Linked DNA regions of Kineococcus endophyticus. The protein of the gene in region 1 interacts with the protein of each later gene in a pairwise test. Links are inferred from orthologs where the notes say so. Each region holds a gene or a part of one and is shown on either strand. Other genes may lie near its edges.

The links. Proteins that work in one complex are often made in the same cells at the same time.
Region 2: the proteins of rlmB (region 1) and AB1207_RS05770 interact in binary tests that used the Escherichia coli proteins (3 or more experiments, as listed by UniProt). The link is inferred for Kineococcus endophyticus from one-to-one orthologs.

Annotation. Positions count from the first base shown.
Region 1 is NZ_JBFNQN010000021.1:21,532-29,703, forward strand. The notes cover bases 2,460-5,459. They hold rlmB (23S rRNA (guanosine(2251)-2'-O)-methyltransferase RlmB), read right to left. Parts: upstream 4,443-5,459; coding sequence 3,477-4,442; downstream 2,460-3,476. Other genes in these bases: AB1207_RS23300 (SIS domain-containing protein), read right to left, coding at 2,460-3,053; AB1207_RS23305 (hypothetical protein), read right to left, coding at 3,094-3,480; cysS (cysteine--tRNA ligase), read right to left, coding at 4,442-5,459. Also shown: AB1207_RS23285 (NAD-dependent epimerase/dehydratase family protein), read left to right, coding at 1-305; AB1207_RS23290 (MarR family winged helix-turn-helix transcriptional regulator), read right to left, coding at 363-863; AB1207_RS23295 (N-acetylglucosamine kinase), read right to left, coding at 925-1,956; more of AB1207_RS23300, read right to left, coding at 1,944-2,459; more of cysS, read right to left, coding at 5,460-5,860; AB1207_RS23320 (S-(hydroxymethyl)mycothiol dehydrogenase), read left to right, coding at 5,918-7,027; AB1207_RS23325 (MBL fold metallo-hydrolase), read left to right, coding at 7,024-7,665; AB1207_RS23330 (NAD(P)H-dependent oxidoreductase), read right to left, coding at 7,671-8,172. UniProt on the Escherichia coli protein: Specifically methylates the ribose of guanosine 2251 in 23S rRNA.
Region 2 is NZ_JBFNQN010000003.1:313,715-320,549, reverse strand. Bases 2,591-5,415 are described here. They hold AB1207_RS05770 (NAD(P)H-hydrate epimerase), read right to left. Parts: upstream 4,811-5,415; coding sequence 3,371-4,810; downstream 2,591-3,370. Other genes in these bases: glmS (glutamine--fructose-6-phosphate transaminase (isomerizing)), read right to left, coding at 5,300-5,415; AB1207_RS05765 (holo-ACP synthase), read right to left, coding at 4,871-5,224; alr (alanine racemase), read right to left, coding at 2,591-3,262. Outside these bases: AB1207_RS05790 (alpha/beta hydrolase), read right to left, coding at 1-505; tRNA (adenosine(37)-N6)-threonylcarbamoyltransferase complex ATPase subunit type 1 TsaE, read right to left, coding at 502-1,011; AB1207_RS05780 (alpha/beta hydrolase), read right to left, coding at 1,008-2,081; more of alr, read right to left, coding at 2,078-2,590; more of glmS, read right to left, coding at 5,416-6,835. UniProt on the Escherichia coli protein: Bifunctional enzyme that catalyzes the epimerization of the S- and R-forms of NAD(P)HX and the dehydration of the S-form of NAD(P)HX at the expense of ADP, which is converted to AMP.

The DNA.
Region 1 (8,172 bases):
GGTTCCCCTCGTTCGACGCCGACCCACGGCTGCGCAAGTGGAACCTGTGGGGTTACATCGACGCCCGCGACGGGGCCCAGGCCGTGCGCAAGGCCCTGCAGCGCAGGGGGCCGGGCGTGGAGGTGTGCATCGTCGCCAACGCCGACACCGTCATGACGCGGTCCTCGGCCTCGCTCATGGCCGAGGTCTACCCGGACGTCGAGGTGCGCAAGGAACTCGCCGAGCACGAGACGCTGCTCTCGATCGACAAGGCCCGCCGCCTGCTCGGGTACGAACCCGAGCACTCCTGGCGCGACCACGTCTGAGCACCGCCACGCGAGAGGGGCCCCGGGGGAACGTCACCCCGGAGCCCCTCTCGTGCGTCAGACCTGGCGGGCCAGGGCGGTGGCGGCGAACTTGGCGTCCGGGTCCAGGACGTCGAGCAGCTTCACCATGACGGCGTCGAGGCGGCCGAGGTCGTCGGCGTCGAGGGGATCCAGGACGAGCTGGCGGACGCGTTCGACGTGCCCGGGCGCGGAGGCGACGACCTTGTCCCAGCCGGCGTCGGTGAGGATGGCGACCTGGCCGCGGCCGTCGCAGGGACTCTTCTCCCGGCGCACCCAGCCGTCCTTCTCCAGCCGCGACACGACGTGGGAGATGCGCGAAGGGCTGGCGTTGGAGCGGGCGCCCAGTTCGCTCATGCGCAGACTGCGGGTGGGTTCCTCGGACAGCATCGCCAGGGTCAGGTAGGCCGTCTTCGTGAGGTCGGCGTCCCGCTGCAGCTGGGCGTCGAGCGCGGCCGGGAGCAGTTCCATGAGCGCGCTGAGCCGCAGCCAGACCCGTCGTTCGTCGGAGGTCAGCCAGCGGGGGTTCTGCTCGGTCATCCCGCGATCGTAGCAGATAGTTGCAGATTGAAATACCTTCGGCGCCCCGTCGCCGCGCCGCTCAGTGTGCCACGCCCCCCGTCGCGTCGACCACCACGGCGACCGTGGCCTCCACCCGGGCCAGGGAGTCCTCGGACAGCGGCCGCCCGGCCAACCGCGCGGCCAGCAGAGCCGCGCCCCGGGACGGTTCGAACCGGGGCGAGCGCACGTCGTACCCGCCCAGCGCCGACAACCTCCGGGCGAAACCCTCGGCCACCTCCGGGACGGCGAGGACCCCGCCGGACCGCGACACCGGGACGACCGCGTCGTCGGGGAAACCCGCACGGGCCCGCACCGCGACGACGAGGTCCACGAGTTCGGCGGCGGCCTCCTCGAGCACACCCGCGGCGACGGCGTCCCCGCGCCGGGCCGCCTCGACGAGCGGACGGGACAACGCCGCGACCTCCCGCCGGGAGCGGCGCCAGCGGTTGAGGACGACGTCGACGAGTTCCAGGTCGGTGCTCAGGGCGAGGTGCTCGCGCAGGACGTCCAGCAGCGGACCCGGGGCCCGGCGGCCGTCGCTCATCCGCGAGAACTCCTGCAGGGCCCGCAGACCGAGCCAGTGCCCGGACCCCTCGTCCCCGAACCCCTCACCCCAGCCCCCCACCCGGGCGGCGCGCGACCCGTTGCGGCCGTAGGCGATGGACCCCGTGCCGCTGACGACGCCGATGCCGTCGATCCCGCCGAGGGAGCCGGCCCAGCCGGCCACGACGTCGTTGTCGACGGCGTACCGGTCGTGACCGAGCAGGTCGGCGGGCAGGGCGTCGAGGACGGGGACGTCTGCGGCCACCTCGCCGTAGGCGGGCAGGCCGAAGAACGCGTGGGTCAGCTCGCCCGGGGCGGTGCCCGCCAGCTCGCACACCGTGGTGACGGCCGCGGACAGCACGTCGCGGGTGACGTCGGTCGTCCCGTCGCCCTCGAGGTGGTAGCAGCTCGGCGCCACCAGTTCGGCGAGGACGGAGCCCTCCTGCGTCAGGACGCAGAGCGCCGTCTTCGTGCCGCCGCCGTCGACGCCGAGGAACACCCCGGCGGGCGCGGCGCTCACGGCTGCCACGGGTGGACGGTGACCCCCTGGACGACCCGGTTCACCTCCCCGCCGGGGAACGGGTCGTCCGGTGTCCCGGGGCCGGCGAGGGCGAACCGCAGGGCGAGCAGCTGGGCGGTGACGGCCGCGGGCAGGGCGCGCAGGTCGTCCGGGACGCCGTCGGGCAGCGCCGGGTCGACGACGAGGACGTCGCGCTCGCCGAGCGCCGCGCGCAGTTCGGCGGCGATGTCGTCGTCGTACCGCCGGGTGTACGCGTCGCCGGACCGGAACACGACCGCCAGGGTCCCCGCGCGCAGGAACGACTTCGGGCCGTGGCGGACGCCGAGCGCCGTGTCGTGCAACCCCACGACGGCGCCCGCGGTCAGTTCGAGGAGCTTGAGCGAGGCCTCCCGCGCCAGCCCGGCGAGGGGGCCGCTGCCCAGCAGCACGACGCGGTCGTGGCCGCGGGCGGCGACGGCGGCGAGCTCCCCCGCCGACCGCAGGGCCGTCTCGGCGGCGGCGCAGAGCTCGGCGACGGGAACCGGTGCGCCCGGGGCCAGCAGCAGCCGGGCGGCGAGCAGCATCGAGGTGAAGCTCGAGGTCATCGCGAACCCGCGGTCGTTCGTCGCTGGGGGCAGCACGACGACGCGGGCGTCCGCGCGGCTGGCGAGCGCCGCGGCCAGCCGGCCGTCCGCGTTGCAGGTGACGACGAGGTGGTGGACCTCCTCCAGCGCGGCGTCCGCGACCGCGGCGGCGGCCACGCTCTCCGGGCTGTCGCCGGACCGGGCGAAGGAGACGAGCAGCGTCGGCCGCCCGGGCAGCGTCCCGGCGGGATCGGCGAGCAGGTCCGTTGTCGCGACGGCCTCGACGGCTCGGCCGAGCAGGCGGGTCAGCGCGGGCGCGAGCACCTGCCCGACGAACGCGGACGTGCCCGCCCCCGTGAGGACGACGCGCAGGTCCTCGCGGGCCAGCAGGGGCGCCAGCCAGGACGCCGTCGCGTGGTCCCCGCCGACGAGGTCGGCCACCTCCGGCCACAGGCCGGGTTGCTGGGCGATCTCCGTCGCCGTGTGGCCGGCGCCGCGGGCGCGGAGCCCGTCGAGCTCACCGTCGGGGAAGCGGGGGGTCACGTCGGCTCCTCGGGACTGCGGGGGGGTGGGAGGGTGCGGGTCAGGACCGGAGGAACTCGGCGAGGTCGTCGACGGTGCGGACCACGACGGCCCCGTCGCGCAGGTCGGCCGGCAGGTCCGCCAGCAGCGCCTCGTCCGGTACGGCCACGGGCGGGTCGGTGGGCGCCAGCACGGCCCCCGCGGCGCGCGCGAGGTCCAGGACGAAGCGCAGCACCTCGTCCTCTCCGTCGAGCTCGACCATGAGCGAGTCGAACGGTTCGCCGTACCCGTACACGTCGGCCGACCCGTCGGGCGTCTCGACGCGGACGAAGAGGTGCTCCGGGTCGCGTTCGGAGGCCAGCGGTTCCACGACGGCCCGGACGGCCGCCGGGTCCAGCGGGACCTCGGCGCCGCCGGACCACCGCGTGAGGAAGACGTCCAGGCTCACCGGTGGCGCGCGACCTCGTAGAGGGCGATGCCCGCGGCGACACCGGCGTTGAGGGACTCGACAGCCGCGGCCATCGGGATGCTCACGACCTGGTCGCACTTCTCCCGGACCAGGCGGGACAGCCCCGCCCCCTCGGCACCGACGACGACGACGAGCGGGCCGTCGGCCAGGCGCAGCTCGGGCAGGTCGACGTCCCCGTCGGCGTCGAGGCCGACGACGAACAACCCCGCCTTCTGGTACTCCTCGATCGCGCGGACGAGGTTCGTCGCGCGGGCGACGGGGACGCGGGCGGCGGCGCCGGCCGACGTCTTCCACGCCGAGGCCGTCATGCCCGCCGCGCGCCGTTCGGGCACGACGACGCCGTTCCCGCCGAAGGCCGCGACGGACCGGACGACGGCTCCGAGGTTGCGCGGGTCCGTGACCCCGTCGAGCGCCACGACGAGGGCCGGGCGCCCGGAGTCGGCGGCGGAGTCGAGCAGGTCCATCGGGTGCTTGTACGCGTACGGCGGCACGGTGGCCGCCACGCCCTGGTGGACGGCGTTCTCGGTGAACCGGTCGAGGTCCTGCCGCGAGGCCTCCAGCAGCGGGATGCCCCGGTTGCCGGCCGCGGCGAGGATCTCCTTGACGCGGTCGTCGGTCTCGATGCGGGAGGCGACGTAGATGCCCGTGATGGGCAGTTCCGCGCGCAGCGCCTCGACGATGGAGTTCCGGCCTGCGATCCACTCCGTCTCACCGGACGCCTTGCGGCGCACCGGAGGACGACCCCCCGGACGGGCGTTGGTCGTCACCGCGCGGTGGGCGGCCTTCTTCGCCGCCTTGGCCGCGGGGTGGTACGGGCGGTCGCTCGCCTTCGGCGTCGGGCCCTTGCCCTCCAGGGACCGGCGGTTCTTGCCGCCGCTGCCCGCGGTGGGGCCCTTCTTGCCCTTGCTGACCGCGCCGCGGCGCTGGCTGTTCCCTGCCACTACTGCTCACCTTCCAGGACCCACCGGGCTCCGGTGGGCGTGTCCTCGATCACGATGCCCGCGTCCTTGAGGGAGTCGCGGACCGCGTCGGCGGTCGCGAAGTCCCGGGCGGCGCGGGCGGCCGCCCTCTGGTCCAGCTGGGCGCGCACGAGGACGTCGAGTGCCGCCCGCGCCCCGTCGGACCCACCGGCCTGCTCCACCCAGGGGTGGGCGAACGGGTCCAGTCCGAGCACGTCGAGCCCGGCGCGCACGTGCTCCAGCGCCGTCCGCAGCGCCGCGTCGTCCCCGGCCGCGAGGGCCGAGTTCCCGGCCCGCGCGGTGTCGTGCAGGACGGCGAGCGCCGCCGGCGTCGCGAGGTCGTCGTCCATCGCCGCGGCGAACGCGTCCGGCACCTGCCCGGCCTCCCCCGCCGACCCGAGCCGCTCGGCCGCCCGGCGGACGAAACCCTCCAGCCGCGAGTACGCGGCCTCGGACTCGGTGAGGGAGCCCTCCGACCACTCCAGGTGCGTCCGGTAGTGCCCGGAGACGAGGTAGTAGCGCAGGACGACCGCGCGGTGGCTGCGCAGCAGGTGCGGGATCCCCAGGACGTTGCCGAGCGACTTGCTCATCTTCTCGCCGGACATCGTCACGAAGTAGTTGTGCAGCCAGAAGTTGGCGAACCCGTCGCCCGCCGCGCGCGACTGCGCCTGCTCGTTCTCGTGGTGCGGGAAGCGCAGGTCCAGACCGCCGCCGTGGATGTCGAAGCGCGGGCCGAGGTAGCGCCCGATCATCGCCGAGCACTCCAGGTGCCAGCCGGGCCGGCCCCGTCCCCAGGGGGTGGCCCAGGACGCCGTGGCGGGCTCGCCGGGTTTCGTGCCCTTCCAGAGCGCGAAGTCGCGCGGGTCGCGCTTGCCGCGGGGGTCGGCGTCGGTGGCCGGTTCCATGTCGTCGAGGCGCTGGTGCGTCAGCTCGCCGTAGGCGGGCCAGGAGCGGACGTCGAAGTAGACGTCGCCGGAGCCGTCCTGCGCCGCGTAGGCGTGACCCCGGGTGATCAGCCGGTCGATGAGCTCGACCATCTCGGGGACGTGCCCGGTGGCGCGGGGTTCTACCGTGGCCGGCAGGACGCCGAGGGCGTCGTACGCGGCGGCGAACTCGCGCTCGTAGCGGTAGGCGTGGGCCCACCACTCGTCCCCGGCCTCGGCGGCCTTGGTGAGGATCTTGTCGTCGATGTCGGTGACGTTGCGCACGGCCGTCACGCGCAGGCCGGAGCGTTCCAGCCAGCGGCGCAGGACGTCGAAGACGACCTGGCTGCGGACGTGACCGAGGTGGGGGGACCCCTGCGGCGTGGGGCCGCAGACGTACATGCCGACCTGCCCGGGGACGAGCGGCGCGAACTCGCGCACCGCGCCGGCGGCGCTGTCGTGCAGGTGGAGGGTCACGGGCTCCAGGCTACCGGCGGCTCGACCGTGTCCGGGCGCGTCGTTAGGGTCGCCGCCATGGCCTGGACCGTTCCCGCAGTCATCTCCCGCACCAAGGGCGCACCCGTCGAGACCGTCGACATCGTGGTGCCCGAACCCGTCGCCGGCGAGGTCGTCGTGGACGTCGCCGCGTGCGGCGTCTGCCACACCGACCTGCACTACCGCGAGGGGGGCATCAACGACGACTACCCCTTCCTGCTCGGCCACGAGGCCGCGGGCACCGTCTCGGCCGTCGGCGACGGCGTCACGCACCTCGCCGTGGGTGACCCGGTCGTCCTGAACTGGCGCGCCGTCTGCGGGCAGTGCCGCGCCTGCAAGCGGGGCCGGCCGCAGTACTGCTTCGCCACCCACAACGCGACGCAGTCGATGACGCTCACCGACGGCACCCCCCTGTCCCCCGCCCTGGGCATCGGCGCCTTCACCCCCAAGACGCTCGTCGCCGCCGGGCAGGCCACGAAGATCGACACCTCGGTGCTCGGCGACAGCTGGGACCCGGCCGTCGCGGGCCTGCTGGGCTGCGGTGTCATGGCCGGCATCGGCGCCGCCGTCAACACCGCCCCCGTCCAGCGCGGCGACACCGTCGCCGTCATCGGCTGCGGCGGCGTCGGGTGCGCGGCCGTCGCCGGCGCCGTCCTGGCCGGGGCCCGCCGCGTCATCGCCGTCGACATCGACGACAAGAAGCTGGCGTGGGCGCAGAAGCTGGGTGCCACGCACACCGTGAACTCCGCCGGTCTGGACGAGGCCGGGGTCGTCGCGGCCATCGCCGAGCTGACCGACTCCTTCGGCGCCGACGTCGTCATCGACGCCGTGGGCCGGCCCGAGACGTGGCGGCAGGCGTTCTACGGCCGCGACCTGGCCGGGACCGTCGTCCTCGTCGGGGTGCCGACGCCGGAGATGACGCTGGAGGTGCCGCTGCTCGACGTCTTCGGGCGCGGCGGGGCGCTGAAGTCGTCCTGGTACGGCGACTGCCTGCCCGAGCGGGACTTCCCGCAGCTGCTGGAACTGCACGCCGCGGGCCGGTTGCCGCTGGACGCGTTCGTGTCCGAGCGCATCGGGCTGGACGACGTGGAGGAGGCGTTCGCCACGATGAAGAGCGGCGACGTGCTGCGTTCGGTGGTGGTCTTCTGAGCGCCCGGGTCGAGCACCTCGTCACGTCCGGGACCTTCTCCCTGGACGGGCAGACGTTCGACGTCGACAACAACGTCTGGCTGCTCGGCGACGACGAACAGGTCCTCGTCCTGGACGCCCCGCACGACGTGGACGCCATCGCCGCCGCGATCGGGGACCGCCGGTTGCTGGCCGTCGTCTGCACCCACGCCCACGACGACCACGTGCGGCAGGCCCCGGCGCTGGCGCAGCGGTTCTCCACCGGTGAGCACCCGGTGCCGGTCCTGCTGCACCCGGCCGACCGGCCCGTGTGGGAGTTGACGCACCCGGGCGTCGCGACGACCGACCTCGCCCACGGGCAGGTCGTCTCGGTCGCCGGCACCGACCTGCACGTCCTGCACACCCCGGGGCACACGCCCGGCGCGGTGAGCCTGTACGCGCCGGACCTGGCGACCGTCTTCACCGGCGACACCCTGTTCGCCGGCGGGCCGGGCGCGACGGGCCGGTCGTTCTCCGACTTCGGCACGATCGTGGAGTCGATCCGGACGGTGCTGCTGGAGCTGCCGCCGGAGACGCGCGTGCACACCGGCCACGGCGACGACACGACGATCGGCGACGAGGCCCCGCACCTGCAGGAGTGGATCGACCGGGGGCACTGAGCGGGTCAGCCGGCCGCGCGGTGGATCGCGAGGTCGGTACGCCCGGGGGCGAGGTCGGGCCGCAGCGCGCGGTCGGGGTACTCCCCGTCGCGCAGGCGCCGGAACGGCAGGGCGGGCTCGGAGGCGAGCCCGTCCAGCCGTCGCCGGAGGCGGTCGACCTCGGCCTGCACGCCGCCGGCGTCCAGGCCGTCCGCGTCGTGGACGACGTGCAGGCTGAGCACCTCGACGCCCACGTACCAGAGCGTGCCGTGGGTGAGGGGGAACAGCAGGCTCTCGAGGTCGCCGCTGATGCCGCGCGGGCCGATGGAGCGAGGGTCCTCCCCCGCCGTCACGACGAGCAGGGCCCGACGGCCGACCAGCCCGCCCTCGCCGTAGCGCTGCGGCAGGCCCGTGGCCGGGTCGGCGTCGCCCAGGGCGAAACCGGCCGTCAGGACGCGGTCGAACCAGACCTTGAGGACCGCGGGCGGGCCGTACCACCACAGCGGGAACTGCAGGACGAGCAGCTCG
Region 2 (6,835 bases), on another replicon or contig:
CGTAGGCCAGCACCTGGGCGGTCGTGTCCTGCAGGTCCCCGGCCACGCCGGGCCAGCGCGGCAGGACCCGGCCCAGCACCTGCACCGCCGCCAGCTTCCACGGCTCCAGGAGCACGGCCGGGTTGGCCAGCACGAGGCCGTGCACACGGTCCGGGCGCAGCTCGGCCAGCCGCAGCGCCAGGCCACCGCCCATCGAGATGCCGGCCACGAGGACGACCTCGTGGTCCAGCCGGTCCAGCGCGGCCTGCGCCGCCCCGAGCCAGTCGGCCCACGTCGTGCGGTCGCAGTCCGCGGCGGTGGTGCCGTGCCCGGGCAGCAGCGGGACCTCGACGTCGAACCCCGCCGCGTGGAACTCCTCGGCCCACGCCGCCACGGACAGCGGTGTGGCCGTGAAGCCGTGCACGACGAGCACTCCCGTACGGGGCCGGACGGCGTGCCGCCGGGCGAAGCCGTGGACGCGGTCGTCGTCGGTCCGCTCGGCCAGCGACCCCTGCCGTCCGCTCACGCGAGGTCCACCCCCGCCCAGCGCTCGCCGACGCCGCGCACGACCGCGCGCCGCGGTTCGACGGGGGCCCCGGCCTCGGGGTCCTCCCCCGCCCCGTCGGTGGAGGGGGCCGCCCCGGTGGGGCGCCGCAGGTCGACCTCGAGCCGGTCCCCCGCGATCTCCTCCACCAGCCCGCGCCCCCACTCCACGACGGTCACGGCCTCCTCGGCCGCGGTGTCGAGGTCGAGGTCGTCGACCTCGGCGAGGGACCCGAGGCGGTAGGCGTCGACGTGGACGAGCACCGGCCCGCCGACGAGGGACGGGTGCTCGCGCGCGATCACGAACGTCGGGGACGTCACCGGCCCGCGCACGCCGAGCGCGGCCGCCAGCCCGCGGGTGAACGTCGTCTTGCCGGCGCCGAGGTCCCCGGACAGCAGGACGAGGTCACCGGCGCGCAACTGACGCCCCACGCGCTCGCCGAACGCCGTCGTCTCCTCGGGCGTCCGCAGCAGGTGCTCGGTGCTCACGCGCGCCTCCGGCGTCCTCGACGGGCCAGGGGGACCACGACCTCGTGCGTCGCGGCCGGCGGACCGGACGCGTCGGCGGCCCGCGCCAGCAGCCGCTCCAGGCGGGACGTCACCACCCCGGGGTGCTCGAGCATGACGAGGTGCCCGGCCCCGCGGACGAGCACGTGCTCGGCCTCGGGCAGGGCGTCGGCGATCCCCCGGCCGTGGGCGGCCGGGGTCATGAGGTCCCGCTCGGCGGCCACGACCAGGACGGGGCGGCCCGCCAGGCCCGCGAGCGCCTCCCGCTCGTCGAGGGTGGCGAAGGCGGGCAGCAGGTCGGCGATGACGTCGACGGGCGTCTGCGCCATCATCCGGGCGCTGAGCCGGACGAGCTCGGGCGCGACCGGCCCGGCGAAGCTCCAGTGCCGCACGAGCCGCTGCTCGAGGTCGGCCCCGACGCGGCGGCTGCGTTCGAGGACCTCGTAGCGGCCCCCCGCCCGCTCCAGGGCCAGCTCGGCCCAGTGCACGAGGTGGTGCCCCAGCAGCGGCAGCCCGTGGTCGACGGCCGCGAGCCCGCCCGCCGACGTCGCCACGAGGGCGACGGCGGCGATCCGGGGCAGCAGGTCGGGCCGGCGGGCGGCGAGCTCCATGACGGTCATGCCGCCCAGGGAGTGCCCGACGAGGACGACGGGTCCGTCGGGGGCGACGGCGTCGAGGACCTGCCCGAGGTCGTCGGCGAGGCGGGCGACGCCCACGGGTCCGTCGGGGCCGCGGCCGGACCGGCCGTGACCGCGCAGCTCGGGCAGGACGAGCCGGTACCGGCCGCGCAGCGCGAGGCGCTGGAAGTGCCAGCAGTCGGCCGTCAGGGCGTAGCCGTGGCACAGCACGACCGTCGGCGCCGGACCCGCACCGGTCGTGGCCGGGCGGTCGAGCTCGTCGACCTCGACGTGCAGCCGGGCGCCGTCGTCGGTGACGACCTCGACGGGGCTGCCCGTGAGCGGGAGCAGCTCCTCGCGCCGGTCGCTCGTGCGCCGGCGCAGGGGGCGCCGACGGACGGGCAGCGTCGGCAGGGTGGGCAGGGTGGGCCTCACGCGGGGACCTCCGGGGGCTGCGGGACGCCGGCCGTCCCGGTGTGGCGGCGGGGGACGCGGGCGCCGATGCGGGTGACGACCTCCCAGGAGATCGTCCCGGCGGCCTGCGCCCAGTCGTCGGCCGTGGCCTCCCCGTCGCCGCCGGGGCCGAAGACGACGGCCGGGTCCCCGGGCAGCGCCGCCTCGTCACCGAGGTCGACGACGACCTGGTCCATGCAGACGCGACCGGCGATGCGCCGCCGGGCCCCGGCGACGAGGACCTCCCCGGAACGCTCCCCGTCCCAGGAGGCGTGCCGCGGGACGCCGTCGCCGTAGCCCAGCGGCACCAGACCGAGGGTCGTGTCGGCGGGCACGGTGTAGGTCAGGCCGTAGGAGACGCCCGCCCCGGCCGGCACCCGCCGCACGTGCGCGAGCCGCGCGGCGAGCGTCATCGCGGGGACGAGGCCGAGCTCGGCGCCGGACGCGAGGTCGGGGGCGGGGCTGAGGCCGTAGACGGCGAGGCCGGCGCGGACGAGGTCGTAGCGCGCCTGCGGGACGAAGAACGCGGCCGCCGAGTTGGCGTGGTGGCGCAGGCCCGGGTCGACGCCGTGCTCGTGGGCGGTCGCGAGCGCCGCCTCGAAGGCCTCGAGCTGGGCGGGCACGGAGGGGTCGGCCGGGACGTCGGCGCTGGCGAAGTGCGCCCAGGTGCCGCGGACCTCGACGTCACCCGCGTCGACGTGCTTGGCGACGGCGTCCAGCAGCGCGGGCCACTCGGACGGGGAGGAGCCTCCGCGCGACATCCCGGTGTCGACCTCGAGGTGGACGCGGGCGCGCCGCCCGCCGGCCCGGGCCGCCGCGACGACGGCCTCGAGCGACCAGGTGGCGGCCACGGACAGGTCGACCCCCGCCTCCACGGCGGGGAGCAGGTCGGTGCCGGGGGTGAGGATCCAGGCCAGCACGTCGGCGTCGATCCCGGCGTCCCGCAGGGCCAGCGCCTCGTGGACGTGGGCGACGCCGAGCCAGCTCGCGCCCCCGGCGAGGGCCGCGCGGGCGACGGGGACGAGGCCGTGCCCGTAGGCGTCGGCCTTGACGACGGCCATGACGGCGGCCGGGGCGACGCGGCTGCGCACCACACCGACGTTGTGGGCGACCGCGTCGAGGTCGACGAGCGCCACGGCCGGCAGCTCGGTGGGCAGGTCCACGTCCCCGACGGTACCCGCGCCCCCACCGGCCCGGCCCGGCACCCGTCGACCCCACGCCCGCCGTCCCCGCGCTGTCGTGGGCACGGGGGCGTCAGCGCCCGACAGGGCTCAGGGCGCGTCCCACCCCGGCAGCGACGTCAGCGCGGCCGGGACGGCCTGCGCGACGTCGAGCGCGGCGAGGGGCCCGCCGGCGGAGGCGAGCGCTGCGGCCCGGCCGTGCAGGACGGCGGCGTCGGCGGCGGCGAACGCGACGGCCTCGGGGTCTCGCGGGTCGCGCAGACCCGCGAGCGCGGTGCCGAGGATCCCGGCGAGCACGTCCCCGGCACCCGCGGTCGCGAGCCAGGCGGGTGCGGCGGCCGCGGTGAGGACCCGGGCGCCGACGACGGTCGTCACCGTCCCCTTGAGCAGGACGGTCGCGCCCGTCTCCTCGTGGACGCGGCGGGCGTGGGTGAGCGGGTCGGCCTCCACGGCGGACCGTTCCGTCCCGAGGAGGCGCGCCAGCTCCCCGGCGTGCGGGGTGAGCACGTGCTGCGGCCCGAGCGCGGGCAGGTCCGCGAGCGCCCCGGCGTCGACCACGGCCGGTTCGCCGCCCGCCAGGGCCTCCCGGACGCGGGCCTGCTGCTCGGGGTCGTCCGGGGACACCCCCGGGCCCAGCACCCACGCCTGCACGCGCCCCGGGCCGGCGACGACCTCGGGCCGGGCGTGCCGGACGAGCTCGGTCGGGTGCGCCGGCCCCACGTACCGGACCATCCCGGCGCCCGCGCGGACGGCGGCCTCGACGGCGAGGACGGCCGCCCCGGTGTAGTCCGGTCCCCCCGCGACGACGCCGACGACGCCGCGGGAGTACTTGTCGTCCGAGGGCCGGGGCCGGCGCCAACGCGCCGCGACGTCGGCGGGCTCGACGCGTTCGACGGCCGCCGCGGGCAGGTCGGTCAGGCCGATGTCGGCGACGAGCAGCCGCCCGCACAGCGCCGCGGCCGGGCCGAGCAGGTGCACGGGCTTCGCCGTGCCGAACGTCACGGTGAGGTCGGCGGCGAGCACCTCCCCCGTCACCGCACCGGTGTCGGCGTCGAGGCCCGACGGCAGGTCGACGGCCACGACGGCGGGACCGTCGAGCGCGGACAGGCCCTCGAACGCGGGTCGCAGGCCCCCGCGGCCGCCGATCCCGGCGATGCCGTCCAGGAGCAGGTCGGCTGCGGCGCAGACGTCCTCGTCGCCGGTGCGCCACGCGCGGCTGCGGACCCCGGCGCGGTGCGCGTCGGCGAGGGCCTCGTCGTGCACGCGGTCGGCGGTGAGCAGCGCGGTGACGGCGACGCCGCGGCGGGCGAGCCGGGCCGCGGCGAACAGCGCGTCCCCGCCGTTGTCCCCCGGCCCGGCCAGCACGACGACCGTGCGACCGGTGACACCGCCCGTGCTCTCGCGCAGGACGTCCGCGCACGCGACGGCGAGGGCCGACGCGGCGCGCTGCATGAGGGTGCCCGGGGGCAGGGCCGCCAGGGCGGCGGCCTCGGTGCGGCGGACGTCCTCGGTGCGGAGCGCGGGGATCACGGGCCCACCCTCCCCGGACGCGCGCCCGGGCGCTCCCCGGGGACCGTGCTCACGTGGAGGTCACTTCGACTCGGCGACCACCATGGCGGTCGCGATGCCCGCGTCGTGCGACAGGGACAGGTGGAAGGTGGCCACACCCATCTCCTTGGCGATCTTCTTCGCGCTGCCCCGCACGACGATCTCCGGCCGGTGCCCGTCCTCGCGCTCGACGACGACGTCGCGCCACACGAGGCCGACGGGCGCGCCGAGCGCCTTGGCGACGGCCTCCTTGGCCGCGAACCGCGCCGCGAGCGACTCCGCGGGCAGGCCGCGTTCACCGTCGCCGAAGAGCCGTTCGAGCAGGAGCGGCGTGCGCTCGACCTGACGTCTGAAACGGGCGACGTCCACGACGTCGATCCCGATGCCGATGATCACCAGTGCTGTCCCTCCGCCGACGGCGTCCGCGGGCGTCACGTTCCCACGCGGCTCGCGGCCACCCGACGGCGGGGGTCACTCCACCGTGACGGACTTGGCGAGGTTGCGCGGCTGGTCGACGTCGAGGCCCTTGGCGGTCGCCAGTTCGCAGGCGAAGACCTGCAGCGGCACGACCGCCAGCAGGGGCGAGAGCAGCGTGGACGTCCGGGGCACGCGGATGACGACGTCGGCGTACGGTTCGACGGCCGTGTCGCCGTGCTCGGCGATGACGAGCGTCCGCGCCCCGCGCGCGCGGACCTCCTGGATGTTCGAGACGACCTTGGAGTGCAACGAGTCCCGTCCGCGCGGGCTCGGCACGACGACGAACACCGGCTGACCGGGTTCGACGAGGGCGATGGGCCCGTGCTTCAGCTCGCCCGCCGCGAAACCCTCCGCGTGGATGTAGGCGAGTTCCTTCAACTTCAGCGCCCCCTCCATCGCCACGGGGTAGCCGACGTGCCGGCCGAGGAACAGCACCGAGCGGGTGTCGGCCATGTAGCGGGCGATCTCGCGGACCTGCTCGAGGCCGTCGAGGACCTGGCGGACCTGACCCGGGATCTCGTGCAGCTGCGCGAGGACCTCGGCCACCTCGTCGGAGAACTTGTTGCCGCGCAGCTGGGCCAGGAACAGACCGAGCAGGTAGCAGGCGGTGATCTGGGCGAGGAACGCCTTCGTCGAGGCGACGGCGATCTCGGGGCCCGCGTGCGTGTAGAGCACCGCGTCGGACTCGCGCGGGATCGTCGACCCGTTCGTGTTGCAGATCGCGAGCACCTTGGCGCCCTGCTCGCGGGCGTGCCGGACGGCCATGATCGTGTCCATCGTCTCCCCCGACTGGGAGATCGCGACGACGAGCGTGCGCTCGGAGACGACGGGGTCGCGGTAGCGGAACTCGTGGGCGAGTTCGACCTCGACGGGGATCCGGCACCAGTGCTCGATGGCGTACTTCGCGACCTGGCCCGCGTAGGCGGCGGTGCCGCAGGCGATGACGACGATCTTGTCGATCGTCCGCAGTTCCGCCTCGGAGATGTTCATCTCGTCCAGCTGCAACCGCCCGTTCGCGTCGACGCGGCCGAGGAGGGTGTCGGCGATGGCCTGCGGCTGGTCGTGGATCTCCTTGGCCATGAAGGACGGGAAACCCCCCTTCTCGGCGGCCGCGGCGTCCCAGTCGACGTGGAACCGGCGACCCTGCGCGGGCGACCCGTCGAACCCGGTGACGACCACGCTGTCGGGGGTGATCGTGACGACCTGGTCCTGGCCGAGCTCGAGCGCGTCGCGCGTCGAGGCGATGAACGCGGCGACGTCGGAGCCGAGGTAGTTCGCACCGTCGCCGAGGCCGACGACGAGCGGGGAGTTCCGGCGGGCGCCGACGATCGTGCCGGGTGCGTCGGCGTGGACGGCGAGGAGCGTGAACGCACCCTCGAGCCGGGCGCAGACGGCGCGCATGGCGGCGGCGAGGTCCAGGGGCCCGTCCGCCGGCTCGCAGGCCCGGGCGAGCAGGTGCGCGACGACCTCGGTGTCGGTCTCGCTCGTGAACTCGACACCGGCCTCGAGCAGCTCCGCGCGCAGCGTCGC